One region of the Megasphaera vaginalis (ex Bordigoni et al. 2020) genome, then DNA from elsewhere that is predicted to be linked to it. Evidence: riboswitches for the same ligand, from Rfam matches in the RefSeq annotation. Region 1 holds a riboswitch; the other holds the start of a gene.
What was found. A riboswitch is a leader RNA that binds a small molecule or an ion and turns the genes downstream of it on or off. The one in region 1 is predicted to bind thiamine pyrophosphate.
Positions count from the first base shown of each region.

Region 2: it holds a riboswitch for thiamine pyrophosphate, as region 1 does, so the genes downstream of both, cytX (putative hydroxymethylpyrimidine transporter CytX) here and thiC (phosphomethylpyrimidine synthase ThiC) in region 1, are expected to answer to the same signal.

Region 1 covers NZ_OEQB01000007.1:34,424-50,789, forward strand. Annotated here, with positions in the region: gene C0977_RS09140 (phosphatidate cytidylyltransferase) at 1-486, opposite strand, end outside; gene C0977_RS09145 (isoprenyl transferase) at 502-1,263, opposite strand; gene C0977_RS09150 (hypothetical protein) at 1,260-1,505, opposite strand; gene frr (ribosome recycling factor) at 1,502-2,062, opposite strand; gene pyrH (UMP kinase) at 2,111-2,833, opposite strand; gene tsf (translation elongation factor Ts) at 2,916-3,563, opposite strand; gene rpsB (30S ribosomal protein S2) at 3,678-4,412, opposite strand; gene C0977_RS09175 (MBL fold metallo-hydrolase) at 4,866-5,744, shown strand; gene C0977_RS09180 (3D domain-containing protein) at 5,855-6,832, opposite strand; gene ppk1 (polyphosphate kinase 1) at 6,894-8,996, opposite strand; gene C0977_RS09190 (Ppx/GppA phosphatase family protein) at 9,002-10,549, opposite strand; gene C0977_RS09195 (Ppx/GppA phosphatase family protein) at 10,710-12,239, shown strand; gene thiC (phosphomethylpyrimidine synthase ThiC) at 12,280-13,581, opposite strand; TPP riboswitch at 13,633-13,731, opposite strand; gene C0977_RS09205 (SIMPL domain-containing protein) at 13,852-14,571, shown strand; gene C0977_RS09210 (Rne/Rng family ribonuclease) at 14,604-16,046, opposite strand; gene C0977_RS09215 (TIGR03936 family radical SAM-associated protein) at 16,070-16,366, opposite strand, start outside.
Region 2 covers NZ_OEQB01000002.1:236,134-252,499, reverse strand. Annotated here, with positions in the region: gene guaB (IMP dehydrogenase) at 1-1,443, opposite strand, end outside; gene recG (ATP-dependent DNA helicase RecG) at 1,616-3,658, opposite strand; gene rpmB (50S ribosomal protein L28) at 4,062-4,253, shown strand; gene C0977_RS03750 (pyruvate, water dikinase regulatory protein) at 4,361-5,185, opposite strand; gene C0977_RS03745 (helix-turn-helix transcriptional regulator) at 5,187-5,828, opposite strand; gene ppsA (phosphoenolpyruvate synthase) at 5,969-8,356, opposite strand; gene C0977_RS03735 (transglycosylase domain-containing protein) at 8,748-10,823, shown strand; gene C0977_RS03730 (metallophosphoesterase) at 10,898-11,995, shown strand; gene C0977_RS03725 (pyruvate kinase) at 12,168-13,703, shown strand; gene cytX (putative hydroxymethylpyrimidine transporter CytX) at 13,706-14,863, opposite strand; TPP riboswitch at 14,912-15,014, opposite strand; gene C0977_RS03715 (helix-turn-helix domain-containing protein) at 15,057-16,366, opposite strand, start outside.

The sequences.
Region 1 (16,366 bases):
AGCAAAGGTATCGCTGGCCCAGGTAGAGAAGATCAGAAGAAAGAACAGAAAACGCCCCGGTTGGAGCTGCGGTTCCGAAAACGCTGCGGTCAGGTAAGAACCGACCATGCCTTCACGAATGGCCAGCATCGCGGAAAAGCCGATTGTAACATAAAGCAGCCCGAAACAGCCCAAGGCGGAATCAGAAGGCTTCAACCGGCCATAGCGGAAGACCATGCGCAGCATAAACCAGGTGAACGCGAAAGCGGTGAGCAATACGGTTCCTTTCGTATTGGAGAACCAAAATGCCGTAAAATATAAAACCAGCCAAAGAGACATCACCTTTACAGGAATTTGTCCTTTCAGCTTGCGCGCCAATCCGTCAAATTCATGCCAGCCCAATAAGGCCAAAAGCAGAATCATCAGAAAAAAAAGCCAATTACCTTCATAGATGATAAAAATCGCCAGGGCTCCGCCGATAAATCCCGTTGCAAGACGTGTTAACACAAGTTTCGGCCTCCTTTATTTCAAGCCGCCGAAACGCCGTTCACGACCTTGATATGCCAATACGGCATCGATCAGCGTATCCTTGGTAAAATCCGGCCAGCTGAGCGGTGTGAACCAAAATTCGGCGTAAGCCATCTGCCATAACAAAAAATTGCTGACGCGGCTGTCTGAACCGGGGCGGATCAACAGGTCGACGTCATTTTCCGGAGCCGTATACAGCCTTGCCGCCAAATCTTCTTCCCTTATTGCAGCTGCGCACAGCTTACCGGCTTCTACGTCGGCCGCTAATTGACGAGCGGCTTGCGTGATTTCCAGTCTGCCGCCGTAATTGACTGCAACATTGAGGATCAGGCCCGTATTGTCCTTCATATCATTTTCGGATCGGATAAAAACGGCACGCAGTTTATCTGACAGACGGCTCATATCTCCAATAAAACGAAGGCGTACATTGTTTTCTTTCAATTCCAGAAGATTTTGACTTAAATAGGAGTGCATGAGCTCCATAATATAGTCCACTTCCGCCTGTGGCCGTTTCCAATTTTCCGTTGAAAACGCGTATACAGAGAGGACTTTAATACCCAGCTCATCGGCGGCCAAGACGATACGCTTCAACGTTTTGGCGCCGGCATAGTGTCCGGCACTGCGCGGCAAGCCCTTCCGTTTCGCCCAGCGTCCGTTGCCGTCCATGATGATAGCGACATGTCTGGGAATATTCGCCTTATCGAGATTCGCTGTCCCGTCTGTCTTGCGATCTTTCGAAAATATCTTCGGAATCATGAATTATATCTCCTTTCCATAGCCTTACGAACTGAGTCGCTTCTTTTCAGGCTCTCGTTGACCAAGAGATAAACGACATTCGCCTTGCGGCGTACGCGAATAACGTAAACGAGAGTCGGATCACAGATGAAAAAGCGACTTTTCGATTCCGTTTTTTCTACAACATAGGCTACGGATTCTCTTTCCAATACAGATTTGGCATACCCAAGGGGCATGCCAATAAGCTGTTCTATCGCAATCATACTTCCATAACTTCTTTTTCTTTCTTTTCCTTAATTTCGTCGACGGCCTTGATTTTCTTATCTGTCAGCTTCTGGATGTTCGTCTGACCTTCCTTGCTTTCATCTTCCGTAATTTCCTTTTGCTTTTCCAGCTTTTTGATGGCATCGTTGCCGTCGCGGCGGATATTGCGGATAACCACTTTGGCATCTTCCGCTTCTTTGCTTACCTTTTTGCTCAATTCTTTTCGGCGTTCTTCCGTCAACTGGGGAATTTCCAAGCGGATCATGGTACCGTCGTTATTCGGATTCAGGCCGAGATCGGACTTCAAGATTGCCCGTTCGATCGGACCGAGCATATTCCGTTCCCACGGCACGATAGTGATCAGACGCGGTTCCGGCGCCGAGACGTTGGCGACCTGGTTTACCGGTGTTGCCGTACCGTAGTAATCGACGCTGACGCGATTCAACAGAGATGTGCTGGCGCGGCCTGTGCGGATCGAAGCCAGTGAGCGTTTCAACGCTTCAATCGTTTTATCCATTTTTTCTTCATGCGTTGTCAGTAATGTTTTGACGTCCATAGCGGATCACTTCCTTCAATGAATTGGTATAGCTATATCATACTGCTTTTAGTCTTCTTTGTCGACTAAGGTGCCGATTTCTTTGCCTCTCGCCGCATTGACAATATTCCCCGGAATGTCGATGCTGAAAACGAGGATAGGGATATCATTAGTCATGCACAACGTTGTGGCCGTAGCATCCATAACCCCCAATTCGCGCTTGATTACTTCCAAATACGAAAGATGAGAAAACTTCTTAGCGTCTGGATTTACTTTCGGATCACTGTCGTAAACGCCGTCAACGAATTTTTTTGCCATTAAGATGGCATCGGCTTCAATTTCCGCAGCGCGAAGAGCCGCTGTCGTATCTGTCGAAAAATAAGGATTGCCCGTACCGGCGCCGAAAATAACGACGCGCCCTTTTTCCATATGACGAATGGCACGGCGACGGATGTACGGTTCAGCTACCTGTTGCATATTGATCGCTGTCTGGACGCGTGTAGCTACGCCTTTTTTTTCCAATGCATCCTGCAGGGCCAATGAGTTCATTACCGTAGCCAACATACCCATATAATCGGCGGACACCCGATCCATTCCTTTGGCGCTGCCGGAAAGACCGCGCCAAATATTGCCGCCGCCGACGACGATCGCCACCTGGATGCCCTGTTTGGTGACAGCGACAATATCATCGGCAATCGTTTCGACCGTCATCGGGTCAATGCCGTAGCCTTGTGTCCCTGCCAGCGCTTCTCCGCTCAACTTTAAGACGATTCGTTTAAATTCTCTTTTCATACGTGGAGCCTCCCTGTTTCCCAATCGCTTTTGTCCGCTTAGAAAATAAGAGAACACGATAGGGTGTTCTCTTATTAATGTCTTATTTAGCTTGAGCCATTACTTCGGAAACAAAATCATCGTTCCGTTTTTCCAAACCTTCACCCAGCGCATACCGCGTGAAACGACGAACGTCTATCTTTTCACCGATCTTGGCAATGTTTTCATTGATAATCTGTGTTACCGTCTTATCGGGATCTTTGATGAATTCCTGATCCAAGAGGCAATTTTCCTTGTAATATTTTTCGATTCTGCCGACGATCATCTTTTCAACGATCTTTTCCGGCTTACCTTCGTTCAACGCTTGCTGGCGGAGAACTTCTTTTTCGTGTTCCAACACTTCAGTAGGAACTTCGTCACGTTTCAAATAGGACGGATTGGCGGCTGCAATCTGCATGGCAATATCCTTGCAGAGATCTTTGAAGCCGTCTGTTTGCGCAACAAAGTCGGTTTCGCAGTTTACTTCGACGAGAACGCCGATGCGGCCGTTGCCGTGAATGTAGGAATAAACAAGACCTTCGGCAGCAATGCGGTCAGCTTTTTTCGCGGCGGCAGCCAATCCTTTTTCTCGCAAAAAGTCAACGGCCTTGTCCATATCACCGTCAGTTGCGGCCAGCGCCTTTTTGCAATCCATCATGCCTGCTCCCGTTTTTGTTCTTAAGTCCTTTACCATGCTTGCTGTAATAGCCATTGAGCGATTCCTCCTAATGATGAGTAATAATGATAGTAACTATCCAGTTTAATAAAGGTAAGGAATGGAACACTCCTTACCTTTTTTCATACATTCAATTCACGAACGCGCCGCTCAGTTTTCTTCCGTTGCTTCTTCGACTTCTGCAGCAGCCGCTTCATTCTGTTCGCCCTGACGGCCTTCCAGTACGGCGTCGGCAATCTTGCCGGTCAGCAATTTCACGGCGCGAATTGCGTCGTCATTTGCCGGAATCGGATAATCGATTACGTCGGGATCACAGTTTGTATCAACAGTGCCGATAATGGGAATGTGAAGCTTACGGGCTTCAGCTACGGCAATTTCTTCTTTTTTCGGATCAATGATGAAAAGTGCGTCAGGCAGCTTCTTCATTTCCTTGATACCGCCAAGATATTTCTGAAGCTTTTCCATTTCATGTTTCAGTAAAATGACTTCTTTTTTCGGCAACACGTCAAAAGTGCCGTCTTCAGCTTGTTTTTCCAAAGCCTTTAAGCGCTTTACACGTTTTTCAATAGTCTGGAAGTTAGTCAACATGCCGCCGAGCCAACGTTCGTTTACATAGAACTGGTCGCAACGTTCGGCTTCACCTTTAATGGAATCCTGCGCCTGTTTCTTGGTGCCTACGAATAAAACGGAACCGCCTTGCGCAGCCAGATCACGGACGAAATTATATGCTTCATCCATTTTCTTGACCGTCTTTTGCAAATCGATAATGTAAATGCCGTTGCGTTCCGTGAAAATGAACCGAGCCATTTTCGGGTTCCAGCGACGTGTCTGATGTCCGAAGTGGACACCTGCTTCCAATAATTGTTTCATAGATACTACTGCCATTCGTTCATTCCTCCTGTTTGTCCTCTGTCCGGTCATTGCCCGCATTTACCGTAAGCTGTACGGCACAGCAGCAGACTCGACGGTACGTGTGTATTTTTAACCTTTCATATTATAGCACAGCAGAGACAGGCAAACAAGCTGTTTTTTATCTCGATTTTAAGGTACGGATCGATGTCCTGGTGTGTTGCGGTTCGCGAAAATTCCTTTACACTAAAATTCCTCTTTTGAGTCTTATCGTTTTTCCCTTTCTCCATAAGGTAACACATATTTGACGCCTTACACGTAACCTGTGTATGATGCCGAAGGAATCGTTGGTTTTTCATGCTTATATGTGATAATATTCGTAGTATAATTAAGTACAAACAAAACGCTCTCTTTCGATCAGGCAGCAAAGTAACAGGAGCGGTTCACAATACCATCTTTTCTCCGAGTCACGAAAGGAGGCAATACGCCATGTATGAATTGATACCACTTTCAGACAACAGCTATTACATTCAAAGTCCCGCAAAAATAGGGCTGGTAAAGCTGAATGAAAGAGATGTTTGTCTGATTGACAGCGGAAATGACAAGGATGCAGGACGTAAAATACGTCAAATATTGGAAGCAAACGCTTGGAATTTAAGGGCAATTTATAATACCCATGCCAATGCGGACCATATTGGCGGTAATAAGTATTTGCAAGGACAGACCGGATGTAAAATCTATGCGCCAGGCATTGATTGCGCATTTACGAACCATCCGATTTTAGAACCATCTTTTTTATATGGCGGCTATCCCTGTAAAGACCTCAGACATAAATTTCTTTTGGCACAGGAGAGCCATGCAGCGTATTTAACTGAAGACGTCTTGCCCAAAGGTTTTGAAATCATTAATTTGCCCGGTCATTTCTTTGACATGGTTGGGTTCCGAACGCCTGACGATGTCGTTTTTCTTGCTGATTGCCTGTCCAGCCGGGAAATATTGGATAAGTATCAAATCGGCTTTATCCATGATGTGGCGGCTTACATAAAAACGCTTGAAATGGTAAAATCACTTACAGCAACCATATTTGTCCCTGCCCATGCGGCAGTAACGGAGAATATTTCGGATCTGGCGCAATATAACATTGATAAAGTACGGGAAATTGCAGATAAGATCGTTGATTTATGCCGGGAGCCGCTTTGCTTTGAAGTAATCTTGCAGCGGCTGTTTACAGCATATGCCTTGACGATGAATTTTGAACAATATGTGCTTATCGGCAGTACAGTCCGTTCCTATCTCGCCTGGTTAAAAGACACGGATAAACTCAATGCAATCTTTGAAAATAATATGTTGCTTTGGGTACAGAAATAAGGGGAAACGAAAAGCGGTATTCATTTGCCGCTGGAGAAGAAAAGCCGGCCGATTCAAGCTCGATACTGCCGAAAAAACAGGCTTCCGATCATCGTCGAAAGCCTGTTTTTTTATTCCAATATGTAAACCAGGACCGTACGCCTGCCAAAAGCCATGCAGGCTGTATAATCTTCCATGCACAAGTCAATGCGGTTGCCGAGAATATCGCCGCCTGTGTCTTCAGCCGTCGCGATACCGTAGCCGGGAATAAAAACAGTTGTTCCCAGCGGAATAACATTGGGGTCAACGGCGATTTCGCCATAACGCGCTCTCGTTTCCAACTTTGTCAGGCCCGCGCCGTTGCCGTCCGTCGGCAAATACGCCGTAGCTTCCATTGTCAGTACCTTGGAATACTTCGTTATCGTACCGGTATTGATCTCTACCGCAGCCTTTGTTCCCACATGTCGGATAAGAGGCTGCATTTCCGTAATCAATTCCGTATGGAGCACCTCTCTGCCGACGGCCTTGCCGTCAAGACTGATAATGGCCGATTGTACCCGTTTTCTGCCGTTGACGCCTTGCTGTAAAACCTTTTCTTCTCCCTGTCCGAGGTCTTCGTCGGGAATGCTTTCAATGGCGAACGGTACGACGGCATCTTCGGTAATTACTTTGCGCGATAGAGAACCGATATGAATGGTCATATCTTTTTGAACCGGACCGTTAGCGTCTTCGTAAGCCCGATAATTTTCCCGATCATAACCGTATTGCGGCAATACCTCGGCAACAGTGCGTTTTCCCGTAGCGACCAGGCGCTTCTCCCCTTTGTAAACGAGCGTGACGGGAACGGCGCGACGAATCGTTATGACGGAGCCGTCTTCCAGCGTTGTTGTCGACAGCTCTACTTCGTCTTCGGCGGCAACGGGAATATTCGCTTCTCTGAGCAGGGCCGCGGCATTTACGGCATGCGTATATACCGTTTCCTGTCGCCCGTCTGCATCTATTATAACGGAACGGCCTTTATCGATGAACCCGGTCAGCAACACGACGGCCAGAAGTCCGATCAATAAGGCATACATCCGTGAAATGGGCCTAAAATATCGCGTTTGCATGCAATTCCTCCAATCGGCACAATTGTATCAGAGGACTCATGCCCTGTCAAACGACAGAATCTTAACGATCGAATGACAAAACGGTCACATCGTCGGCATCCTGTCTGCGCGCCGCGCCTTCCGCTTCATGCTGTAGAATCTCTTGAGCGTTGATGCGTTTGTTCGGATCATTGTCCGCCAAGGCGACGTAAGAACCGTCAGACCGCATGTCGTATGCTTTTTCCGTATCCCGAAAGTAAGTGTGCAAAATATACTTGATCCGTTCCTTATGCGGCTCAAAATCAACGGGAATCATTAGTTCCACACGTTCGTTCAAATTGCGCGGCATCCAATCGGCAGATGAGATGAAGACGTCTTCCTTACCGTCATTGTAGAAATAAAAGAGGCGGCTGTGCTCCAAAAAGCGTCCGACAATGCTGTGTACCGCAATATTCTCGCTGACGCCGGGTATGCCGGGGCGAAGGACGCAGATGCCGCGTACGATCAGCTCGATGATAACGCCCGCCTGTGACGCTTCATATAGTCGCTCGATGACCTGCTTATCCAAAAGCGAATTCATCTTGGCAATAATTTTGGCCGGCCTGCCGCTCTTGGCATGATTGATCTCCTGATCTATTTCTTCATAAATCCGTTCCCGCAGATTAAGCGGCGCCACGGCCAGCTTGTTCCATTCGGGGGGATCGGAATAACCGGAGAGGAAATTGAAAAATGCCGAAGCATCGATACCCAAAAGGGTGTCGGCTGTAATAATGCCGACATCGGTGTAGATTTTGGCCGTTTTGCCGTTGTAGTTGCCCGTCGCCAAATGCAGATAGCGGCGGATCGTATCTTCTTCCCGGCGTACGACAAGGGTTATTTTGGAATGGGTCTTCAGTCCCATAATGCCGTAAATGACATGGCAACCGGCTTTTTCCAGCTTCTTCGCCATCAGGATATTATTGGCTTCATCGAATCGCGCCTTTACTTCCATCAGCACCGTTACCTGCTTGCCGTTTTCGGCCGCTTCAGCCAGCGCCGCGATAATCGGCGAATCGCTGCTGACGCGGTACAAGGTCTGTTTGATGGCCAATACATTAGCGTCAACGGCGGCGAGTTTGACAAAATTTTCGACGACGTCAAAAGTTTCGTAGGGGTGATGGACCATGACGTCGCGCTTGACGATGGACGACCAAAAGTCGGCGGCATCGATGGCGGCAAGCTCGCTGGAAGGCTGCGATTTCGCTTCGGCATAGCGAAGATGATCGTAGCCGGCAATGCCCGTAAAAGAAAAGAATACTTTACAGTCAATCGGTCCGGGAATCGTGTAGATATCTTTATCTTCTATCTGCAATTCACTTTGCAGGAATTTTCGGATCGTCCGGCTTGACGCCTCGCATAATTCGAGACGGACGGCGGCGCCTTTTTTTCGCCGTTTCAGCGAATTTTCCACTTCCCGGAGCAGGTCTTTGGAATCATCGTTGATATCCAGATCGGCGTCGCGGGTGACGCGGAAAGGAACGACTTCCAGTATTTCACAGCCCAGGAAGAACTGTTCCGCATAATGGCTGAGGACATCTTCCAAGAAAAGGAAGGCTTTTCCTTCCGTCGCTTCCGGAACTTGTATGATACGGGAAATAACGGAAACGGGAACCGGCAAAATCGCCGTCTTGATCTCTCCGTCTCCTTCCCGTTTACGCAAGAGGACGGCTAAATTAAGCCCCAAACTCGCCAGGAAGGGGAACGGATGGCTCGAATCGACGGCCATCGGCGTAACGACAGGATAAATTTCCCGTTCAAACAGGCTGTGCAGCCATTTTCTCTGCTTTTCATCCAAATCGGAAACGTGAATAAAATGCAATCCTTCTGCCTGGAGTTGTTCCATGATCCGCGATAAATAGCCGTACTGCTCGGCGACCTGGCGGTGAACCATCTGTTCAATGGCGTCAAATTGCTCCTGCGGTGTCATGCCGGCAATATCGATATGTTTGACGTCATTTTCCACCAAGTGCTTGACGCCGGCCACGCGGATCATGAAGAATTCGTCCAGATTGGACGCCGTAATGGCGATGAAATTCAGCTGTTCCAATAAGGGATTGGACGCTTTTGCCGCTTCCTTCATGACGCGCTCATTGAAATTAATCCACGTGCACTCCCGATTGAGAAAATAGTTTTCTCCTTTTTCCATTTGTATTACCTTCCTCTTTTCAAGACCGGCGTCATGCCGAACACTTCTTCAAAATAGGGAACAATCTTCATAAAGGCCCATTTTTCCAGGGAAACGTCAAAATCCGACGTATACGCTATTTCCAACAGGTTGTCGTGCAGCGCGGCCTCAATGGATTTGATCTTGCCGTTGTGACCTTTGTCAAGGGCGTCGGCGAGACAGAAAATAGCGACCAGCTTGGCGACCATGACCTTCGTTTCCGGCTGCAACGAAGCAAAGCGGTCGTCACGTTCTTGTACCTTGCCGAAATAAGAAAAATAAGCTACATTGGCAACCATCTTTTTTTCTTCATCGCTGATGGCAAAAAGATCGGTCGTCAGAATCAGATCGTAAGCGCAGACATCACATTTTCGCAGATTGACGAACTTGCCCCATTCATGCATGATGGCCGCCAGACGCAAGAGATAGCAACCGATCCTGTCGACCCCGATCTTACCGAACAGCGCGTTGAAGATCGTCGCGCAAAATTCTTCGATGAGCCGAGAATGATCGGGCGCGGATACATAGCGGACGGCAATACCCCGCGCCAGTTCCAACAGCATCCACCGCTGCCGCGTCAGGTACGGATCGTTCAGCTTCGATGCCAGATAGTGAATGGAATAGCCTTCGGTAAAGGTCATATCCATCAGGACGATCATCTGCACGTCCACGTGACGCAGCAATTCATAATACAACATGATGATCGGCATCAGGACGTTTGCCATATTTTCGCTGATCGAAAAATAGCGGCACAATTTGAATGGCGTGATGCCTGAAAAAGAATCGACGAAATCGCAGAATTCACGGGCCGCGATCAGACCGACGCCGCGGTACAGCTTCTTACCCATCAAGAGGCCGAGACGGACGGCAACCTGACCGGATAAAATCAAATATTGAATGTCATACTGCTGCACACCGCGCCAGAGAGGCGATAAAGTGCCGTAAATATATTCGCGCACCGTCGTCGTAAAGGTGATGCCGTTGCGCTCTTTTTCCGTGAAGTTTCCCATCAGTCCCAAGGCGCCGATATGCACATTCTGTTGAAACAGTATCTTGTCTTTTTTCCAACACGTCAGGCCCAGACAGCTCGACGTCATATCCATGAGCAGAACGGAATTACGGCCGAAGTTGAATGCGCCCTGGTCGATATCGTAATAAAGACCGAAAAACTTGTAATAAATTTCTTCCGCCATATGCACGATATCGACGGAAAAGCCGGTACGGATCCTGATCTGATCGATCGCATTGAGCTGATTTTCCGCATCGCGGAGCGATGTCGTCGTGACGACTTTGACGTCGTCCACCTGATAATCGCGGAGCAGCTGCCTGAACCCGTTGAGCACCGTGCAGATTTCATTCAGCGCCTGAAAACTGATGCGGTGCGTTGTGACGACTTCTTCACCGTAATGAACTTCACGGGAAACGTTCTCAATCGTCTGTCTGTCAGCCAAGGTCGAATAGGAAACGATCTTCAAGTCCATATTGACCGTGCCTATTCTAATGATGCCGAACACGTTCTTCTTACTGTCTTCCATACAAACCACCTCGTTACTATTCTATATTTATTATACATGAAAGCGGGAAAATTTCAGCCGTCATGATTTTAATGTATGTAAATTTTTTGTGAAATCTTTTGACAAGTACGTTATAATAAGCTATAAGGTAAAGTAATACCAAAGAAAACGAGGGGGCTCCATGGAAAAAATTGCAATTATTGATTTAGGCTCCAATTCGATCCGTTTTGTCGTGATCGAAATTAAGGACAATCGCTCCTATTCCCTGCTGTATCAGGAAAAAGAATCGATTCGTCTCGGTCACGGACTGATGCAGACCGGTGAATTGAGCAATGCCGGCATGGATCGGGCCATGACCTGTCTGGCTGTATACCGCCATCTTATCTCGGTCATGGAAATCGATACGACTATTGCCGTTGCTACGGCGGCCGTCCGCAGCGCGAAGAACGGAGAAGCGTTCTTGCAGAGGGTCCGGACGCAAACGGGTATCGAAATGAAAATCATCAGCGGTGAACGGGAAGCGTACCTCGGTTATTTGGGCGTAATCAATACGATTGATATTAAAGACTGCATTCTATTTGACTTCGGCGGCGCCAGCGTTGAATTCACACTCGTCAGAAACGGAAAACAGGAACACTCCTTATCGGTGCCTATCGGCGCCGTCACATTGACGGAAAAATTCGGTCTCCAAGGAACCGTTTCTGGAGAAATGCTGGAAAAATGCCTTACCTGCATTCGTAAAAAGCTGAGCGATATTCCCTGGCTCGCCCATGCACGCCTGCCCCTTGTCGGCGTCGGCGGCACGGCGCGCGCCATTGCCAAAATGGATCAGCGCACAACGAATTATGAGTTGCCTACGCTGCATAACTATGTTGTCGGCAAAGATAACTTTGATGCCATATACGCGCTGGTTACGGAACGGACATATGTTAATCGGAAAAAGATTCCCGGCCTTTCCAGTGAGCGCGCCGACCTGATCGTTGCCGGTGTCGCTGCGATCAGCGCAATTTTTACCCTGACGGAGAGCGACCGCCTGATCGTCAGCGGCTGCGGTCTGCGCGAAGGATTGTTCTTTGAGCATTATGCGGGCCTCTATCACCTGCCGAGCCCGTATATCGAGAATATCCTTTCCTTCAGCATTGCGAACGTCATCGGCAATTTGGATCCGGTCAACAGCAAGCATGTCGATCAGGTGGAAAAGGTCTCGCTGCTTCTTTTTGACAAGCTGTCTTTTCTGCACGGCTACGGTCCGCGTGAGCGGCAGCTGCTGGCGACGGCTGCCAAGTTGCATGATATCGGAAAAATCATCAACTACTACAGTCACGCCCGTCATTCTGCCTTCATGATCGGGCATGCGCCGCTGTACGGACTGACGCAGACGGAACAGTTGGTGGCTTCTTTCATCGCCGGTTTTCACCACGGCATCAGCCGTAAGATCATGCGCGCTTACCGGTATGTTCACATACCGAGCGAAGAAGAGTGGCGCATGATTCGAAAGGTTTCGACTTTTTTGGCTCTGGCTGAAGCATCGGATACGACATATGAGCAAATCATAAAAGATATTACCGTTGAGAGTGCCGATACGGTAATCGTTCTCGTCTTGGAAACGTATCCGGGCAGTTCTCATGAAGCGGTAAATTATGAAATGCAGCAGTTAAAAAAGCAGTTTAAGCGAGAATTCGATACGTCCCTGCTTTTTGTCTGGAAATAAAAAAAGCCGTCTCTTGATCAAGAGACGGCTCTGTTTTTTTTTAAATGATGGAAACATCTTCGCCGGCAAGAATTTTTTTCATCGTTCGGGCCGGACACATTTTGCCGCACATCGTACACGTTCCTTCACATTCAGGCGTGCTCGATTCATAGTAATTACGCGCCTTCACGGGATCAATAGCCAGGGAAATCATCGTTTCGAAATCAACTTCGACACGGGCCTTGCTCATGGCGTCATCCCAATCCTGCGCCCCCGGAATCCCTTTGGCGAGATCGGCGGCATGGGCGGCAATACGGGCGGCGATAATCCCTTCGCGCACGTCGTTGACATCGGGCAGACGGAGATGTTCTGCCGGCGTTACGTAACAAAGAAAATCGGCGCCGCAGGAACCGGCAATGGCGCCGCCGATGGCGCTCGTGATGTGGTCATAGCCGGGAGCCACATCTGTTACCAAGGGGCCGAGAACGTAGAACGGCGCATTGTGGCAAAGCCGTTTTTCCAGTTTCATATTGGCGGCGATTTCGGTCAACACCATATGGCCGGGACCTTCGATCATGACCTGTACGTTCCGTTCCCAGGCCCGTTTCGTCAGCTCGCCGAGCGTGATCAGCTCTTCAATCTGGGCGGCGTCCGTGGCGTCATGGGTACAGCCGGGACGGCAGGCATCGCCGAGGCTCAAGGTAACGTCGTATTCTTCACAAATATCGAGGAGACGGTCGTAATATTCATAGAACGGATTTTCCTGATCGTTCATTTCCATCCAGGCGAAAAGCAGGGAGCCGCCGCGGGAAACGACATTGGTCAGACGGGGATTCCGTTTGATCCGTTCGGCCGTCTTTCGATTCATGCCGCAGTGGATCGTCATGAAGTCGACGCCGTCTTCCGCATGTTTCTGCACGACATCGAAAAACTCTTCAACGGAAATATCCTTCAGTTCCTTGTCGAGCATGCCGACGGCGTCATACATCGGCACCGTACCGATCATGGCCGTTGACATGGCGACGAGACGGCGGCGGAAATCACTGGTTTTGCCGAAATTGCTCAAATCCATGATCGATTCGGCTTTCATGTCGATCGCATTCTGTACCTTTTCCAGTTCTTCTTCATAATCGTTGTGATCCTTGGATATGCCGAGATTCACATTGATCTTCGTGCGACAATTCATGCCGACGGCTTCGGGATCAAGACTGGTATGATTCTTGTTGGCCGGAATGGCGACTTTCCCTTCGGCAATCAGCTTCATCAGCGTTTCAATCGGCATCTGTTCCTTTTTTGCGACGATTTCCATTTGTTTCGTCACGATGCCCTTTATCGCGGCATCCATTTGGGTTGTGTAATGCATCTTTCTCCTCCTTGTATACGAAAAAAGCTCACCGTCATAGGTGAGCTTGTGAATCATTTGCAGCAGCTTCCCTACGGTAGGATTACCTACATCAGGTGAAAGGGTCAAATCCAAGTTTTCTCAGCCGAAACGGCTCCCCTAGCTTTTTTCTATTTTTTTACTATTATACCGCATTGCCATGTCTTTAGCAAATAATTGTTTTTCTTATACTGAAATGATATACTGATGATAATACAATTCATTCCGTTTTATAGAAAAGGAGATGTGCCTATGAGATCAAACTGCTGGAAAATATGCCTTCTTACGTTGACGCTGGCGGCTTCTTCCTGCTTCGCCGCTCCGGCTTTTGCCGAAAACGGTCGTGATGCAGTCGTTAATGTGACGGGCTATGCCGAAGAACAGGTAAAACCGGACACTGCATACTTGACAATCGGTACGGTAAGCACGGCAAAGGAGGCGGAAAAAGCGCGCCAAGACAATAACCAGACCATGCGTGAAATAAAGAAGTCCGTCGAAGCCCTGGGCATTGCCGAAACGGACATGAAAACGATGAATTTCACGTTGTCTCCCAATTACGACAATAAAGGACAAAAAATTTTGTCTTATACGGTAAATAATATGTTGCAGGTGAAAATTTCCGATTTCGGCATGATTCCCCGCCTGATCACCACAGCCAGTACGTCGGGTGCCAATGAAATTCACAGCCTTTACTTTACCAATGAACACGTCGATGCGCTCCGCGCCGAATTGATCAACCAAGCGATCCGTAACGGGCGGCAAGCTGCAGCGGCCGCCGCGACGGCTGCCGGCAGCCAGCTCGGCGCGATAAAAGAGATTACCGTCAACGGGACTTCGCCGCTATACGAAAATAATTACGCTTCACTGACGGCAGTAGGGGCCAGCGGAGCCAAGGCAGGCGGTTATACGCCGGTTGAAAGCGGAACGAATACGATCAGAGAAACGGTCAGTCTTGTCTATTATTTGCAATAAAGCAGTAAAAAAACCGCCTAAAGGCGGTTTTTTTATTCCCGATAAGAAAGAATAGAAAAGACTTCACGGTTCGGATGACGGCTCTCTTCCAAATAAATGGTTCGTGCCAATTCCTGTTCCAACGCGCTTTTCGTTTTTTTATCACTTAACAGAGCCAGAACGTCTTTGTGCGCGCTGACCAACAGGTCGCCGCTGACCAACCGGTGAGCGACCATATGGCGCAGGCGGCGGACGATCTGTATATAGACGGATTCCGGCGAATAGAGGATGCCGGAACCGCCGCAAATATCGCAAGTTCCGTATTGTACCTGCCGCAATCCTTGGCGTGCCTTTTTCCTTGTGATCTCGACCAAATTCAAAGCCGTCATGCCCAAAACACGTGTTTTGGCACTGTCAAAGGACGTTTCCCGTTCCAAGATGCGGAGGATCTCATCTCGCCGCTCGGCCTTGCTCATATCGATAAAATCAATGATAATGATGCCGCCGATATCGCGAAGACGCAACTGTCGGGCAATTTCAACGGCCGCTTCTTTATTGACGAAAAAGATGGTTTCTTCAAGGGTGCTGTTGCCTGTATACTTACCGCTGTTGACATCAATGACGGTCAACGCTTCCGTATGATCAAAGATCAGCGTGCCGCCCGAAGGAAGCGCTACCTGACGGTCCATCAGCCGGTGCAGTTCTGCCTCAATATCGTACTTTTCAAAAAGCGGCGTCTCCTCCCGATACCAGGAAAGACAACTGCGCTGCATCGTCTCGTTATCGGAAAACACCTGGCATACTCGTTCATAACTGTCTTTGTCGTCAATGATGATCTGTTTCACATCGTGCGTAAAATAATCGCGCACCATGCGCATGACCAAATCGGCTTCCCGATAAAGGAGTTTCGGTTTTTTTGCCAGTTTGTAACGTTCCTGTATACTGGACCATGAGCCTAAAAGATAGCGAATATCCGCAAGCAGCTCCGCCTCTGAAACGCCCTTGGCAACGGTGCGGATAATCAGCCCCATGCCGGTTGGCTTAACCGCTGCCGTAATGCGGCGCAATCGATCGCGTTCACCTTCATCGCGAATCTTCTTCGAAACGCCGATATAATCCACTGTCGGCATGAGTACGGCATAGCGTCCGGCAATGCTGACATTAGCCGTCACCTTGGCGCCTTTCATTGCTTGCTCTTCTTTGATGACCTGAACGAGAATGCTCTGTCCGACGGAAAGATGGGTTTGCTGTATTTCCTCCTTCGTTGCCGCCCGGGGAAAAAGATCGCCTAAATACAGAAAGGCGTTCTTTTTCCTGCCGATATTAACGAAAGTGGCCTGCATGGCCGGCAGGATATTCTGAATGACGCCTTTATAGATGTGATTGACAATATGGGTTTCATCGTGACGTTCAACGGAAAAATCCCGCAAACGGCCGTCTTCGATTACGGCCATTCGCGTTTCTTCCGGTATGACATTGGCAAGTAATATTTTCACAGACGGCACCTCCCGAAAAACGGTCAAATAGAAAATAACGAATAATTAACGCCCTTTTCGCGATGGTATAACGCCGTCCTTCTGGCCAGCATCAACTCTTTATCGATGGGAAAGGAAAACTTTTCCGCCAGTAATTCCCATACCTGCAGCGGTTTTATAGCGCCCTTTTCCGTTTGCAGCACGGCAAAACGGAGAAAGAGCCGCTCCCCTTCCATCCGGCCCTGCAGCGGCTCGATAAGATGCTCTTTTACGTTGATCGTACGCGTTTTATGCGATTTCGGCGATACCTTTTCATAGGTGACCGAGTCAAGGTGATTGAA
Region 2 (16,366 bases), on a different contig from region 1:
ATTGGGCGCTTCTTTCGTAATACTGATGTCATGAGGATGGCTTTCGCGCAAACCTGCACTGGTGATCTGGATAAATTGCGTATTTTCAATCATATCCCTGATAGTCCGACAACCGCAGTATCCCATGCTGGCGCGGAGACCGCCGACCATTTGGAAGATCGTATCGGCAGCAGCGCCTTTATACGGTACGCGCCCTTCAATGCCTTCAGGTACCAGTTTTTTCGCATCTTCCTGGAAATAGCGGTCCTTGCTTCCCTTATCCATAGCGCCGAGAGAGCCCATGCCGCGATATACTTTGTAGCTTCTGCCTTGATAAATGATCGTTTCGCCCGGACTTTCTTCCGTACCGGCCAGGAGATTCCCCATCATGACGACGTTACCTCCGGCGGCAATAGCTTTCGCCATATCGCCGGAATATTTAATACCGCCGTCGGCAATAATGGGAATACCGAAACGCTGCGCCGCCTGCGCACATTCGTAAACAGCCGTGATCTGCGGCACACCGATACCGGCAATGATCCGAGTCGTACAGATTGAGCCGGGTCCGATACCGACCTTGACAGCGTCAACGCCGCATTCGATCAACGCTTCCGTAGCAGCGGCAGTAGCCACATTACCGGCAATAACCGGCAAGTTCGGATAGGCCTTCTTAATATCTTTCAGCGTATTCAGTACGCCCAACGAATGGCCGTGAGCCGTATCGATGACGACAACGTCCACCTTAGCGGCAACCAAGGCGTCCAGACGATCGATCATGTCATGCGTTACGCCTACGGCAGCGGCAACGAGCAGACGTCCGTTGTCGTCTTTGGCCGAATTCGGATATTTTGTAGCTTTTTCAATATCTTTGATCGTAATCAGCCCTTGCAGATTGCCTTCTTTATCGATTAACGGCAATTTTTCAATGCGGTGTTGGCGCAAGATTTCCTTAGCCTCGGCAAGCGAGGTGCCCACAGGCGCCGTTACCAGATGTTCCTGCGTCATGATGTCGCCGATACGCCGGCTCATATCTTCTTCAAAACGCATGTCACGATTGGTGATAATCCCGACAAGCTTGCCGTCAACAGTGATCGGCACTCCGGAAATGCGGTATTTTCCCATCAACTCATTGGCATCGGCCAAAAGATTATCGGGGTGCAAAAAAATCGGATCAATAATGATGCCGTGTTCGGAACGCTTTACTTTGTCGACTTCACGAGCCTGCGCCGCAATGGACATATTCTTATGAATGACGCCAATACCGCCTTCACGGGCAACGGCAATCGCCATCGGCGCTTCCGTGACCGTGTCCATACCGGAGCTCATGATCGGAATATTCAGCTTGATATCGCGCGTCAGATTGGTCGTTACATCGACATCTTTCGGCAAAACATCGGACTTCGCCGGCACCAGCAATACATCATCAAAGGTCAGCCCTTGCATACCAAATTTATCAGATCTCATATTTGCACCTCTTGTAAAAAAATATAAGAATGAAGAAAGTATCTCCAACAGATTTAACCCTTATTATAACGGAATTTCTTATTTATGTACACACAGGAAGGTAATTTTATCGACGACGCCTGCTCCAGTCCGGCGCCTTACACTGCGCGAAAGATAAATCGTTTTAGCTATCTTAATTTTGCAACAATCCCTCAAAGCTTCGTGCAAAACGCACATTCAACTGCCGCAACACAGTGTCTCGCGAAAATCCGCTTTGCCCGATATAGCGTACCGCTTCATCCCGAGCCCGGGTCAGCAAATGAATATCGGCAACGATATCGGCAACTTTCAGATCGGGAAGACCATGCTGCATCAGCCCGAAAAGGTGTCCGGATCCGCGCAGCAGCAGATCTTTTTCAGCCAGGAGAAACCCGTCATGAATCGTTTCCATCCATTGCAGCCGCTGTCTGGTATCGTCATTTCCGCCTTTGGCCAAAAGGATACAATAAGCCTGCATATTGCCGCGTCCGACGCGGCCGCGCAGTTGATGCAGCTGTGCCAGGCCGAAACGCTCGGCGCCATCAATAACCATGACCGTGGCATTGGGCACATTGACGCCTACTTCGATAACGCTCGTCGACACCAAAAGCCGGATCTCACCGGACTGGAACGCCTCCATCACCGCTTCTTTGTCTTTTCCCGCCATTCTGCCGTGAACCAAACCGCAACGGTATGAAGGGAAAACGGTGGTGCAAAGTTCTTCGTACAGCGCTGTCGCCGCCTGCAAGTCGCTCTTTTCCGACTCTTCCACCAGCGGACAGACGATATAGCACTGCTGTCCCTGCGCCATCGTCTTCGCCAAAAAACGATAGATGCGTTGTCTCATGCCTTCTCCGACAGCGTACGTCTTGATCTCCTTTCTGCCTGGCGGCAGCTCGTGAATGGAAGAAACATCCAGATCGCCGTATACGGACAGCGTCAACGTCCTCGGAATCGGCGTTGCCGTCATAAAAAGCGCATGGGGAGAACTGCCTTTCTCCTGCAACGCAGCCCGCTGCTGTACGCCGAAACGATGCTGCTCGTCAGTCACGACCAACGCCAGGGAACGGAAGACGACATCGCGCTGAATCAAGGCGTGCGTCCCAATCAGGATATCAATGGAACCGTCGGCCAGGTCTTCCAGTATGGCCCGCCGTTCTTTCACGCCTGTCCGGCCCGTCAACAAGGCGATACGAACAGGCAATCCGTCAAAAAAGGCACGAAACGCCTCCGCATGTTGTGCCGCCAAAATTCCCGTAGGCACCATCAAAGCCCCCTGATATCCGTTCTCGACGATTTTCGCCAGAGCCATTGCTGCAACGACAGTTTTACCGGAACCGACGTCGCCTTGAATCAGGCGTTGCATCGGCGTCTCTCCTTCCAAATCGCCGGCGATGTCCAAAAAAGCCCGGATCTGCCCTTTCGTTAACGCAAAGGGCAATCGTTCGATAAACCGTTTCAGCAACCTGCCATTGGGGCTGCATTTAATGCCTTGCGCCCGCTTGACATACTGGCGCCGCAAAAGCAACCCCAGTTGCATGGCAAAAAGCTCGTCAAAAGCAAGAAGTGTTCTCGCCTCCTGCTGCAGTGCCAGATTATCGGGAAAGTGCATCGCCTTATATACAGATAGTAATCGTGTGGAATCCGCAGCCGCCAACTGCGGCGATAATGCGACAGGCAGCAAAGACCGCTCCGCTCCGGCTGCAGCAAGAGCCTGACAGACGGCATGACGCACATCAGTCTGATAAAGTCCGTCCGTAAGGGCATAGACCGGTACGAATCCGTCGGCTTCAACGTGGCCGGCCTCCGTTTCCGGGTTATTCATTTGCCTGTGGCCGTAAGCCCACTCCATTTTGCCGAACGCCGTCACGGTCATATCTTTTTTAAACTGCTTTCTTTTGAACGGTTGATTGAACCAAACCAGTTCCACGGCGCCGCTGCCGTCGGTCAGAACGACTTTCAGGATCGTCATCCCGCGACGTGGCCTGATCTCTTGAACGGACAACACCGAACCGGACACCAGTACCGAATCTTCCTTCGCCGTATCGGTCTGTCCGATCGGGACAATCGTACTGCGATCTTCGTAAAAACGCGGAAAAAATTGCAGTAAGTCGCCTATAGTATAGATGTTCAGCCGGTTGAAAAGGATTTCCTTTCTGGACCCGATTCCCTTTAGTTGTCGAATGGACTGGCTCATGCTCATGCTCCTTGTTGCTGTATCTCTTTTTTTTTTATTATACCATACTCGTTTTCCGCCGCTAAAAAGCTGACACACACATGCAAAGCCTGAGGTCCAAGGCCCGGCACACCGATTCATGGTCCCTCGGCCAGGCATTCGATAACCATTCACCTGCCGAATCCGTTCACCAGTGTCTCATTCGGAAAAAGGAAATGAGTTTTTCAGTAGAGCGCCCTGCGCATCCTTTTCTCGAAAACCCTGACAGTCATGAACAGCGCGGGCATCTCCCGAAAATCCGGTTCTATGGCAAAGTCTGCTTGTACGAGCAGAAAAGGATTCCCGAAATAAACCTTGCTTTACCGCTTTTTTTGTGCTATTATTTTTATGTTGTACTGTGGCAGTATGCAAGGAGGTGTATGTCATGGCAAATTATTGTGAAGTGTGCGGCAAAGGTACAGTTACCGGCATGAATGTCAGCCATTCCCATTTGAAAACGAAAAGAACCTGGAAGCCGAATATCCAAAGAGTACGTGCAGTTGTAGACGGCGAAGTGAAACGCATCAACGTTTGCACTCGTTGCCTTCGTTCCGGCAAAGTACAGCGTGATGTTTAATCCCCCATAAAAAGAGATGATTCTCATGAGTCATCTCTTTTTATGGTTTATACCCGTCCTTTCTATGACAACCAAAAGGACCGATCAACTGATCGGTCCTTTTTATATTATTCATCTTCATACAGATCGGCATTGCGTTTGACTATATCCATTATCAGATTCGCCGTTTCCTCAATGGCCTTTGAAGAGACATCGATAACCGGACAATGTAACCTGCGCATAACGCCTCGCGCATACTCCAGTTCCTCATTGATACGTTCGACATTGGCATAGCTGGCGTTCGGCTCCAATCCCATGGCCCGCAGCCGTTCGGAGCGAATAAAATTCAGCTTGAAAGGATCAATAACGAGGCCGACGATTTTCCGGGCCGGGATTTCAAACAATTCCTGCGGCAAGGCTACTTCCGGGACCAACGGCAAGTTGGCGGCTTTGATCCGTTTATGCGCCAAATACATGGAAAGCGGCGTTTTTGACGTACGCGACACGCCAATGATAACGACGTCGGCCTTCAAAAATCCGAGGGGATTCTTACCGTCGTCGAATTTAACGGCAAATTCAATGGCATCGACGCGACGAAAATATTCTTTATCGAGTTGGTGAATCATCCCGGCACGCAACGTCGGTTCCGTTCCGGCAATACTGCCGACACCGGCTAACATCGGCCCGATGATATCAATAACGGGAATATCCAAATTGGCCGTCATATCCTGCAACTTGCGACGCAATGTCGGGGAAATAACGGTATAACAAATCATGGCATGCGCTGTCGCAGCCTTTTTGACCAGTTCTTCGATTTGCTGTTCCGACCGGATATAAGGAACTCGTATGATATTGAATTTCTCCTGGTCATATTGACTGGCCGCCGCTCTGGCAACACGTTCGGCCGTATCGCCGAGCGAATCGGAGCAGGCGTAAATAATCGGTAATGGCAATTTAAGCTCTCCTTCCCATACCGCAGTCCACAAACAGACGGGTAATGTTCGTTTTGGAAATCCGCCCGATGATCTGCAGATCTTTTTTCTTTCCTTCGGTACTGGGCAGCACCCGCACGACAGGCAGACAATCAATTTCATATTCGATCATGCGTTGCGCCGCAAAGAGCGCCTTGTCATCGCCTTCGACATAAATTAATTTGCTTACAGGCGTCATGACCATGCGCACAGGCAAAGATTGCAGATCGTTATTTCCCATTGCCGTTTTCAACAGATCCTTACGGGATACGACGCCGAGCAACATGTTCTCATTGCCGACAAAAACAGTGCCCACATCCTCCGTAAACATGGCGATAATAGCATCATAAGCACTTGTATGCTCGCCGACGATAACGGGCTGTGACAAACAGGTACTGACGCGAATGTCCGTGATAACACGAGAGAGCAGATCTTTTTCTTTATTTCCCGTAAAAAAATACCCCAATTTAGGTCTGGCATCAATCAGCCCCAGCATCGTCAATATTGCCAGATCCGAACGCAGCGCCGCCCTGGTCACGTGGAGCCTGTCGGCAATATGCTGTCCCGTAATCGGGCTGTTTTCTCTGACGATCTGCAATATCGTCTCTTGACGTTCCGATAACATTATTTCCTTGTCACCTCCTGTTTTTCGCAGATTTCCACCAAACATATTTTATACTATTATAAACAGTATACACAATATACAGGAAAAAGGCGAACCGAAAAGGGAAATCCCTTTCGGCATCGCCTTTTTTCCGCAACAGATTACCACGTATAATCTTCTGTATCGACGCGACCCCTTCCGGTTAAGGAATCCATCAAAATCCGCTGTTCAATCTGCGCGACGCTCTTGCGCGTAGAGATGACGGCATCGGGATTGACCGAAACCGAATCGATGCCGCTCTTGACCAGAAATTCCGTAAAATCAGGATATACGCTGGGAGCCTGCCCGCAGATGGAGACAGTCTTGCCGTCTTTATGAGCGACGGAAATCAAATGTCTGATGGCACGCTTCACAGCGAGATTTCGTTCGTCGAAGAGAGGAGCCACCGTATCATTATCGCGGTCGCAGCCCATGATCAGCATCGTCAAATCATTGGAGCCGATGGAATAGCCGTCAACGAACCGGTTAAACTGATCTGCCAAGATGATATTGGAGGGAATTTCAGCCATGAGCCATACTTTAAAATCCGGCCCGCGATGCAATCCTTCTGCTGCCATGAGCGCGACGATTTTTTCCATTTCATCGACGCGGCGGCAGAAAGGAATCATGACATTGAGATTTTTGAAGCCATATTCTTCACGAACTTTTTTAACGGCTTTCAGTTCCAATTTGAAAGCTTCCGTATATTTCGGGTCGTAGTAGCGGGAAGCGCCGCGCCAGCCCAAAAGCGCGCTGCTTTCCTGCGGCTCATACTTATCCCCGCCCTTAAGATTACGATATTCGCTCGATTTAAAATCACTGAAGCGAAGCGTTACGGGGCGCGGAGCCAGCGCCTGGCATACCTTGCGCATACCATCGGCCAGCTGATCGACAACGCGTTCGGGATGGCCGATTTCAATCAAATACAACGGATGTTCATGAATGAATGTCGTCCAGATAAACTCTTCACGCATCAAGCCGATACCGTCACACGGCAGCTTCCCGTGTTTTTCAGCCAGATCCGGATTGCCCAGATTCATATATATTTTCGTTCCCGTAACGGGCACCGGTTCGGCTGCGACGACAGTTGCCGCAGCGCCGCTCGCAGCGACCAGTTTGACGATATCCGCCACGATCCCTTCATAGACGATGCCGTTCGTAGCATCTACCGTAATATCCATGCCGTCAGCAATCGTCGTCGTCGCTTCTACACTGCGGCTCTTCGTTCCGACAATACACGGAATCCCCAATTCACGGCTGACAATGGAAGCATGGCAGGTCATCCCGCCGGCATCGGTAACGATGGCTTTTGCTTTTTTCATGGCCGGAACCCAATCCGGCGCCGTCATGGTCGTAACAAGGATTTCTCCGTCTTTAAATTCGCCGATCTGTGCCGGATCCAAAATGACATGCGCCTTGCCGGCTGCGTTGCCGGGGCTGGCGGGGAGTCCCTTCACAATGACGACACGATTCGACGTTACGGCGGAAGCATCCGATGCGCCCTTCTTTTCACTGTTCTTTTTCGACCAGACCGTTTCCGGCCGTGCCTGAAGCAACCATACCTTGCCGTCCCGTTCATCGACGCCCCATTCCATATCCATATAGCAGCCGTAATGGGCTTCAATCGCTTTTGCGTACGATGCCAGTTCCTTAATCTGTTCTTCCGTAATGACCTGTTCTTTCTGCTGTTCCCTCGGCACGACCACTTCTTCGCAATCGCCGCCTTCTTTACGAACCAGCATAACCGGCTTCGTATTGACCATTTTTGATAAAATGGTCAAATCATCTTTCTTCACTTTAAAATTATCCGGCGTAACCGTGCCCTGTACGACATATTCACCAAGGCCCCAGGCTCCTTCAATAGTGATCGTCGAATCATCGCCCGTAACCAAATCGACAGTAAACATAACGCCGGCGGCTTTAGAGAACACCATCATCTGTACGGCCGCGCTGAGGGCAACTTCCAGGTGGTCAAACCCCTTCTTCGTCCGGTAATACGTCGCGCGATCGGTAAAAGTGGAAGCATAGCATTCTTTTACTTTTTGAATGACCATGTCGGCGCCTTTAACATTCAGATACGTATCTTGCTGACCGGCAAAACTGGCATCCGGCAAATCTTCCGCCGTCGCACTGGAACGAACGGCAACATACGGGTCCGCCTGCCCAACCTTTTCTCCCAATTCAATATAGCTCTGGCGAATCGAATCGGCCAAATCACGCGGCATATCCGCATCACAGACGGCTTTCCGGATAGCTGCCGTAACATCGCGGAGCTGTACCGGATCTTCCACATCCGTAAGGCCTGTCAGGAGTTCTTTGATCTTGCCGTTAAGGCCTGTGGCTTCCATAAAATGCCTGTAGCCGGCAGCCGTCGTGGCATAACCGTACGGAACGGGAACCTTCGTTTGCGATGTCAATTCGCCTAACGAGGACGACTTTCCTCCTACCAGATCAACATCTGAACGCCGTAATTCATCAAACCACAGTACAAAAGCCGTATTTCTATCCATCCTCATACCTCCTGATGATAAACTGCATATACTAAATTAAATATATTTGCCATTATAGTACATCATTAATTCTAAGTTGTCAACAAAATATCCCGACTTGTCTCGGTCATATTGTGATATTTATTTTACATATAACATACACTATTGAACAAATCCCGCTGCAAGCAATGCCCGCTGTTTTCCTCTCGTACGGACTTGCTCTTCCTTCGTTTTTTATGAGTATGACCTGCCCGGCAGGCACTCATTTTCCTCTCATAATTTTATGACTTTTTATATGTGACGATGCATTTAATTGTGATATAATAAACAATAGTAATTATAATTCATGATACCGCAAAAGGTATAAACAACTAACGGAGAGGCACCAACGCAGCCCCACACAGGAGGATTTATGTATACACCAAGACGCCGGGCAAAACACGTGAAGAAACGCAGTTCAACCCATTTCTTACGCGTCCTCGTAGCGCTATGTATCGTCATTGCTGCCGGTATCGGCTTCGGTTATATTTTCGCAGCCTATCAAAGTCTTCCGGCTGTCGGAAATAATATGAGACCTGCCGTTTCGTCACAAGTATTCGACAACAAAGGACGCCTGATCACTACGCTGCACTCCGATCAGAACCGCTTGCCTATTGATATCAACAAAGTTCCTCAGAATTTGCAGAATGCCTTTATTGCCGCTGAAGATAACCGCTTTTATGACCATATCGGTATTGACCCCATCGGCATCGTTCGTGCAGTCATTACCAATGTGACCAACAGAGGCATCGCCCAGGGCGGCAGCACGATAACGCAGCAGCTGGCAAAAAACGCTTTCCTGTCGCAGGAGCAAACGTTGAAGAGAAAAATACAGGAAGCCATGCTCGCGTTGGAAATCGAACGGAAATACAGCAAAAAAGAAATCCTCGAAATGTATATGAATCAGATTTACTTCGGGCAAGGTGCTTACGGTATCCAAACGGCGGCACAGACGTATTTCGGCAAAGATGTAACGGAATTGAATTTGACGCAATGCGCTATGCTTGCAGGTCTGCCGAAAAGCCCGAATTATTATTCGCCGCTGACAAATCTGAATGAAGGGATCGCCAGAAGGAATGTCGTTCTCAGCCAGATGGTAAAATACGGCTACATCAGCGAAAGCGAAGCAACGAAAGCAAAAGACGCCGATCTGGAACTGGTTAAGAAAAAATCAACAGTTGCCAACAACGAGACTGCTGCTTTCATTGATTACGTATCCCAGGAAATTGCGAAGAAATACGGCGACGACGCTTTGTATAAAGAAGGGTTGAAAATTTACACGACTTTGGACACGAAAAAACAGCACGCCGCCGTAAAAGCCTTGGCAGACCTTCCCGATAATTACGAAGATGCCAACGGCTTGACGCAACCGCAGTGCGCGATTGTATCTCTAGACCCTCATACCGGCTATATTCTCGCCATGGTCGGCGGCCGCAACCAGGACAGCTTCAACCGCGCCACGATGGCCGTTCGCCAACCCGGTTCCGCCTTCAAGCCTTTTGTTTACGCTACGGCGCTGCAACATGACATGAGTCCCTCTACACACATAAATGATGAAGAAATATCATACGGCAATTGGCATCCGCAAAACGCCGACAGGCAATATCGCGGTTCCGTTTCCTTGCGTACGGCATTAACGCTTTCGATTAATACCGTTGCCGTTCAAGTTGCCGATAAAGTCGGCACGGATAATATTATCTCCAACGCCCGCAAGATGGGCATTACCACGCTGGAAAACGGCGACTCCAACCTGGCCATGGCCCTCGGCGGCCTGACGCACGGCGTAACGCCGCTCGAAATAGCCGGCGCTTACGGCACCTTTGCCAACAAAGGCGTATTCATAAAGCCGACGGGAATCGTCAAAATCCTCGACCGCAACGGTAATGTTATTGAAGATAATTCCCTCGAAAGCGAACGGACAAAAACACAAGTCCTTACGGAAAAAGAAGCCTATATGATGACTGATATGCTTTCTGACGTCATGACCTCCGGCACGGGCACAACAGCCGCCATCGGCAGACCTGCCGCCGGCAAGACCGGTACGACGGACGACAATAAAGACGCCTGGTTCGTCGGATATACGCCGAATATCGTTACGGCAGTCTGGATCGGCGATGATACCGGCTCGGAAACGCTGGGTGAAGTGTACGGCGGCACAATACCGGCTCAAATCTGGCATGACTATATGTCTGCCGCTGTCGCCGACGAATCGGTGAAAGACTTCGACGTGCCTGCCGGCATGGCGCCTATCCGGGAAGAACCGGAAGAAGACAACACTGCGACAGAAAAGAGCAAAACCGATAAGAAAGCCGACAAGAAAAACGTAAAAACGGATAAAGGAAAAACCGACAGCGAACAAAGCGACACGACCAAAGACCGCACACGTAATACGGACGACGAATCGGACCAATCGAAAGAATCGCCGTCTCGAAACAATAAACGAGAATAATAACCTACTAAAAAATGCAGCGTCTGTACCGCTGCATTTTTTATATCGTAAGCTGTAAAGGAGGCCGTATTACCATGCATAATCGCAGACTCTTCTTTCGTAATATCGCCGTCTTAACGGCAATCGGTTCCGCTGCCGCCTGGCTGATGTACGGCACCGCATTTCCCGGCGTATCCTCCGTTCTGTTCTTATGGCTGTTTCTGGCTTTATCCGCAGCTTTTGCCGTCTCTCACAACGCGATGGACAACCTGCCCGTGCTGCCAATAAAAATTCTCGCTTGGATCGGCGGCTACTGGTTGATTTTCAGTCTCTATTCGTTTCTCCTTTTTCTCCTGTTCACCGTTTCCTTTCTCCTTTCCTTCCTGTCAGGCATGCTTCCGCAATGGCGGGAATGGCTTCCTTCTTTCGGCATCTGCGGCCTTACGGCCATCGTGTGCCTGTTTCTCTACGGCACGTATCTGGCGCTGCAGATCAAAATAAAAAACGTCATCATCCCCTCTGCCGTTATTACAGCGGACATAAAGCTTATCTTCGCGACGGACATTCATCTCGGTCCGCTTCTCAGCAAAAAATACAGCCGCCGCCTCGTACAGCAATTGAACAGCCTGCATGGTGACATCATCATTTTCGGCGGCGACATGATCGACGGAAATCTCGATTTTGTTTTACGTGATAAAAGTTATGCCGCCTTTCGACGCCTGGAAGCGCCTCTCGGAATATACGCCGTCTATGGCAACCACGATTATTTCTTCAGTGATATACAGGAAGAAGCCGACGCTTTTTTCCCGATTCGTTTCCTTCGAAACGAACAACTTTCCGTCAGGGAAGATATTTCGCTGACCGGCATGGATGACTATCTGCACAGCCGCGACAAGGCCGTCATGGCTGCCGCAAAAACGCCGCTGAATATCCTTATTGATCATGAACCGCTGCGTATCGAAGAAGCATATCGCCGAGGATACGATCTGTATTTGGCCGGCCACACTCACGGCGGCCAATTTTTCCCGGCCACCTGTGTAACAAACCGATTATATACATTGAACTACGGCTGTAGAACATTCGGCCCCATGACGGCCGTCGTTTCCTGCGGCTGCGGCTTCTGGGGCATGCCGTTCCGCCTCGGAACAAGAGCGGAAATCCTCTGTATAACGATAAAGGCGCAGAAAGATTGATGCCAAATCCGTCTCATCTCTTATGCAGTTGTCAGCAGAACGGCTGTCGGGACGTACATATTTTTCCTATTTTTTACATTATTCGATAAAAACACTCTCTATAAGACGGTAAAATTTGCTAAAATAGTTAGATAAACCATGTATTTCAGATCGGCGGCAAGGAGGAAAGAACATGACAGAAGACAATGGACGGCAATACTATTTAAACCACTTATATGATCGTTTATATGCGCTGCGTCACGATGTGCTCAGCGACGGTCTGGACCTGTTCAAAACATGGCGACCGTATATTTACAGAAAAACATTTCTCTACAGTGCTTTAAATTTGGCCTTTTATTTGGCTTTACGCAGCCGTGATCTGCAAGATCTGCAAAGTAATCTCCTTTCCCTTGGCCTCTCCTCACTCGGCAGAAGTGAAGCCAGAACGATCGTCAATCTCGACGCCGTCATGGCCTCTTTAGGGCGTATCTGCGGCAAAAGCGATCAGGAGTTAATCGACTATCCGCCGCAAAAAATGTTTTTTCACGGTGAAAAACTGCTGCGCCATAATACCTCCGCCCTTTTCGGCGGCAGCCAAGGCGAACCGTATACACATATCATGGTAACACTGCCGACAGAAGCCGCCGACGACTATACGCTGATTGACGACCTCATCCGCTCGGGCATGAACACGGCCCGTATCAACTGCGCTCATGATGACAAGGAAATCTGGCAGCGCATGATCGACAACGTCCGCCGCGCCGCCGCGGAAAACCGGCGCCCCTGCAAGATTTACATGGATCTGTCGGGGCCGAAAATACGTATTGACGAAATTCTCGTCAAAGGGTTGGACACCAAACTGTTTATTGGCGATACAGTATTTCTCGCCGCCCATTCCATTGACAGCTATCCTGCTGACTATGCAGGCGACATCGTCATTACCTGCAAAATTCCCGAAATCTTTAAAACCTTGAAGATCGGCGATCCCGTCTTAATTGATGAAGGAAAAGTACAAGGCCGCATCAGTGAAATTACGCCGCAGGGGGCATACATACGCCTGACCTATGCCAGGCCGACGGGAAGTAAACTGAAAAATCAAAAGAGTCTGAATTTCCCGGAAACGCCGCTGCCGATTTCTCCGTTGACGGAAAAAGATCTGGACGACCTGGATTTCATCGCCGCCCACGCCAACCTTGTCGGCTATTCCTTCGTAAAATCGGCCGCCGATGTCCGTCTCCTCCAACAGGAACTGCAAAAACGCCGCGGCGACGACGCGCGCAAGATCGGAATCATTGCCAAAGTGGAAACAAAAGAGTCGGTCCAGCACTTGCCTGAGATTATCGTGCAGGCAGCTTCAAGCCATCCGTTCGGCGTTATGATCGCCCGCGGCGATCTGGCGGTGGAAGTCGGCTACCACCGCCTTTCGGAATTGCAGGAAGAGATTCTCTGGATCTGCGAAGCCGCCCACGTCCCCGTTATTTGGGCCACGCAAGTATTGGAAAACATGGTCAAGACCGGTTTGCCGTCACGGGCGGAAATCACCGACGCGGCCATGGGTGAACGGGCGGAATGCGTCATGCTCAATAAAGGGCCCTACATCGTGGAAGCCGTCACCTCCCTGGGAGACATCCTGCGCCGTATGGAGTCGCATATGTATAAAAAAGCTCCTCGCCTGAAAGCCCTTCACATTGCAATGAATGCGCTTTCTTCGAGAAGCTTTAAAAAATAATTTTATCGCCGCAGCGCCTTGTGGCATGCTGCGCTGATAACCATAATGATGATGACGACAGGAAATGTTATGCCCAACGGCGTTTCCACGTCAAGGAAAAAACGGTAAAGAAAGAATCCGCCTGCCCAGAGAACGAGATTCAGCCAATTCACAGCCGAAGCCCCGTGATCTTCTTTGAGAAGAAAATAATCGGTCAGCAATATGGCCGTCATCGGAGCAAAGACCGATCCGATGAGGTAAAGAAAATCCTGAAACCGTTCTGCATCAGCCAAAATGGCCAAGACCACGCCGGCAACACAAGCGATCAAGGCCAACCCCTTTTCCGAAAACTGCGGCAGCAATCGCCGACCGCTGACACCGGCGGAAAAGGCATCCAGAAAAGTCGTCGTAACCGTCGACAGCAAAACGATCAAAATCCCCGCCGCACCTAATCCGGCTTCAACCATAACTGCGGCAATATCCTCCTGTCCGGTGTATAAAGCCGCACCCATACCGATCAGAAACATCCAGCAACTGGCAACAAAATATGCGCCGCAGCTTGCCGCCGTAGCTAGCTGCGGCCGTTTTGCCGTCCGCGTATAATCGGAAATGACCGGCAGCCATGAAAGCGGCATGGCAACAGCCAGCTCGACGGCGCCTCCAAACGTCATATCACCTGCAGACGGCGACACATCGCCATGAAAAACGACACCACTCAAAACGATCGTGAGCAACAATAAAGCGGCCATGACCACCCCGTTGAGTTTTCCCAGGTTCTTCAAACCCAAAAGAATCCACAAAGCGATGAACGCGCCGATGATCACACTCCAAAACGAAGTTCCCGTGCCGGCGATTGTATTCGCGGCAACGGCGGCACTGGCCACCATGACGGCAGTCCAGCCGACAAGCTGAATGACATTGAGTCCGGCAAAAAGAAGCGCCCCCTTTTGCCCGAAGGAAATTTGCACCGTTTCCATCGCACTTTTGCCGGTACGTGCACCGATAAGTCCGGCATAATACATAACGGCGCCGCCGATAACATGGCCGATCAAAATTGCCGCGCTCCCTTCAGCAAACCCTAAAGGAGCCAACAGCATTCCCGTTAATATTTCGGCAATGGAAATACCGGCGCCGAACCATAAGAGCCCATTATTCCAAACTGAAGTCTTTTCTGTTTCCATGACACATGTTCTCCTTCACAAAAAAAAGAGCATCACAGAGATGCTCTCACTAAGTATACTTACTGTTCCTACGGCGGCATTATCCGCATCAGGTTCTAGGGTCGAAGTTCGTCTTCCTCTCAGCAGTGATCGCGCTCCCCTTAATCGTCACTCACAGTATAAACCGACTGATATTCATTGTCAAATAGGCTGCTCATTTTTCAAAAAGAAAATCCATTAAAAATTTATATTGATCATACAATTTAGCTAATTGATCAACAGTATATTCTTTATAATGTCTGCTTTTTCTCTGATGTTCAAAAAACTGCTGAAAATATTGTAGTAGTAAGGGATTATTAATAAAATAGATAGGATTTGTGCTGCGATGTATATAGTGCAAATTTTTCTTCAAAAATCCAGTGGAATAATTCGTATTAAATGAAAGATTCGTAAAATTAGTTCCGCTGTATTTTTCTGTTGTCGGTAATAACACACCGAACGTAATATTAGGGTTCAATTTCATAACCTCTAAAATATTTTTAACATGATCTCGCCTTTCTTCCGGTGTTAATTGGTAGGAAAAATCAGTAAGCTGAATATCCCCCGTCTCTAAAAATCGGATAATGGAATTTGTCGGCAACATAAATCGCAATGATACTCTTACCATCAAATTTTCCCAAATAGCCCTAACACGTTCGACCCATTCTTCAGTAGCCGGATCCAAATCTCCCATTTTAGCTTTTAATAACATCGAATCAAACACCTTATCAGGCAATAAAAACTCAAATCCGTTTACACAAAAAAAGAAAAATTCATCTGATGTATAGAATGTATCCCTATATCCAAAACGTTCCATGCCCAACGTTTTCTTAGGCTTCAATACTACCGGCAATGTCGCCATAAATGATCTGCATTTTTCAAAAATCACAGCCACTTGTTCCGAATCGGTAATCACCGAACACAAATCAATATATCCTTCTACATTTAAGTAATAATAAATTACCGCTTTATTTTTTATTACGATAATATTGCTATATTGATCCGATATTTTTTCATGAATCGTAAAATCAAAGTCCAAAAAGTCATTAAGGCACTGGAACAAATCTCCCATATGAGAAACCGGATCATCCTTTAAACGTTCAAAATTGATCAATAAATCTATCTTACAAAAACACTTTTTTAATGATTCCCGATAAAAAGTACTCCAAAATTTATTTTGCATCAAACTAATAAAATCACCGGTAATCAATATATCTATTTCGGCAGCTTCATTACCTAGACAGGTATCAATGACATTAGAAATTAATACCTGACAATCAGTAACACCAATAGCCGATTTATTTGTATGCTCAGTTTCTATCGCCTGCTTGTTTTTTTTGGTTCCAATAGACCGTCTATATCGATTACTCAAATATTGATATATCTCAAATTCTAAATCCTGATCGGAAATATGCTTAGAATCTAAAAACCGTTTTTTAAGTTCTTCACTTAATTTCAATTTTATCGTAACCAACGTAACTGCAT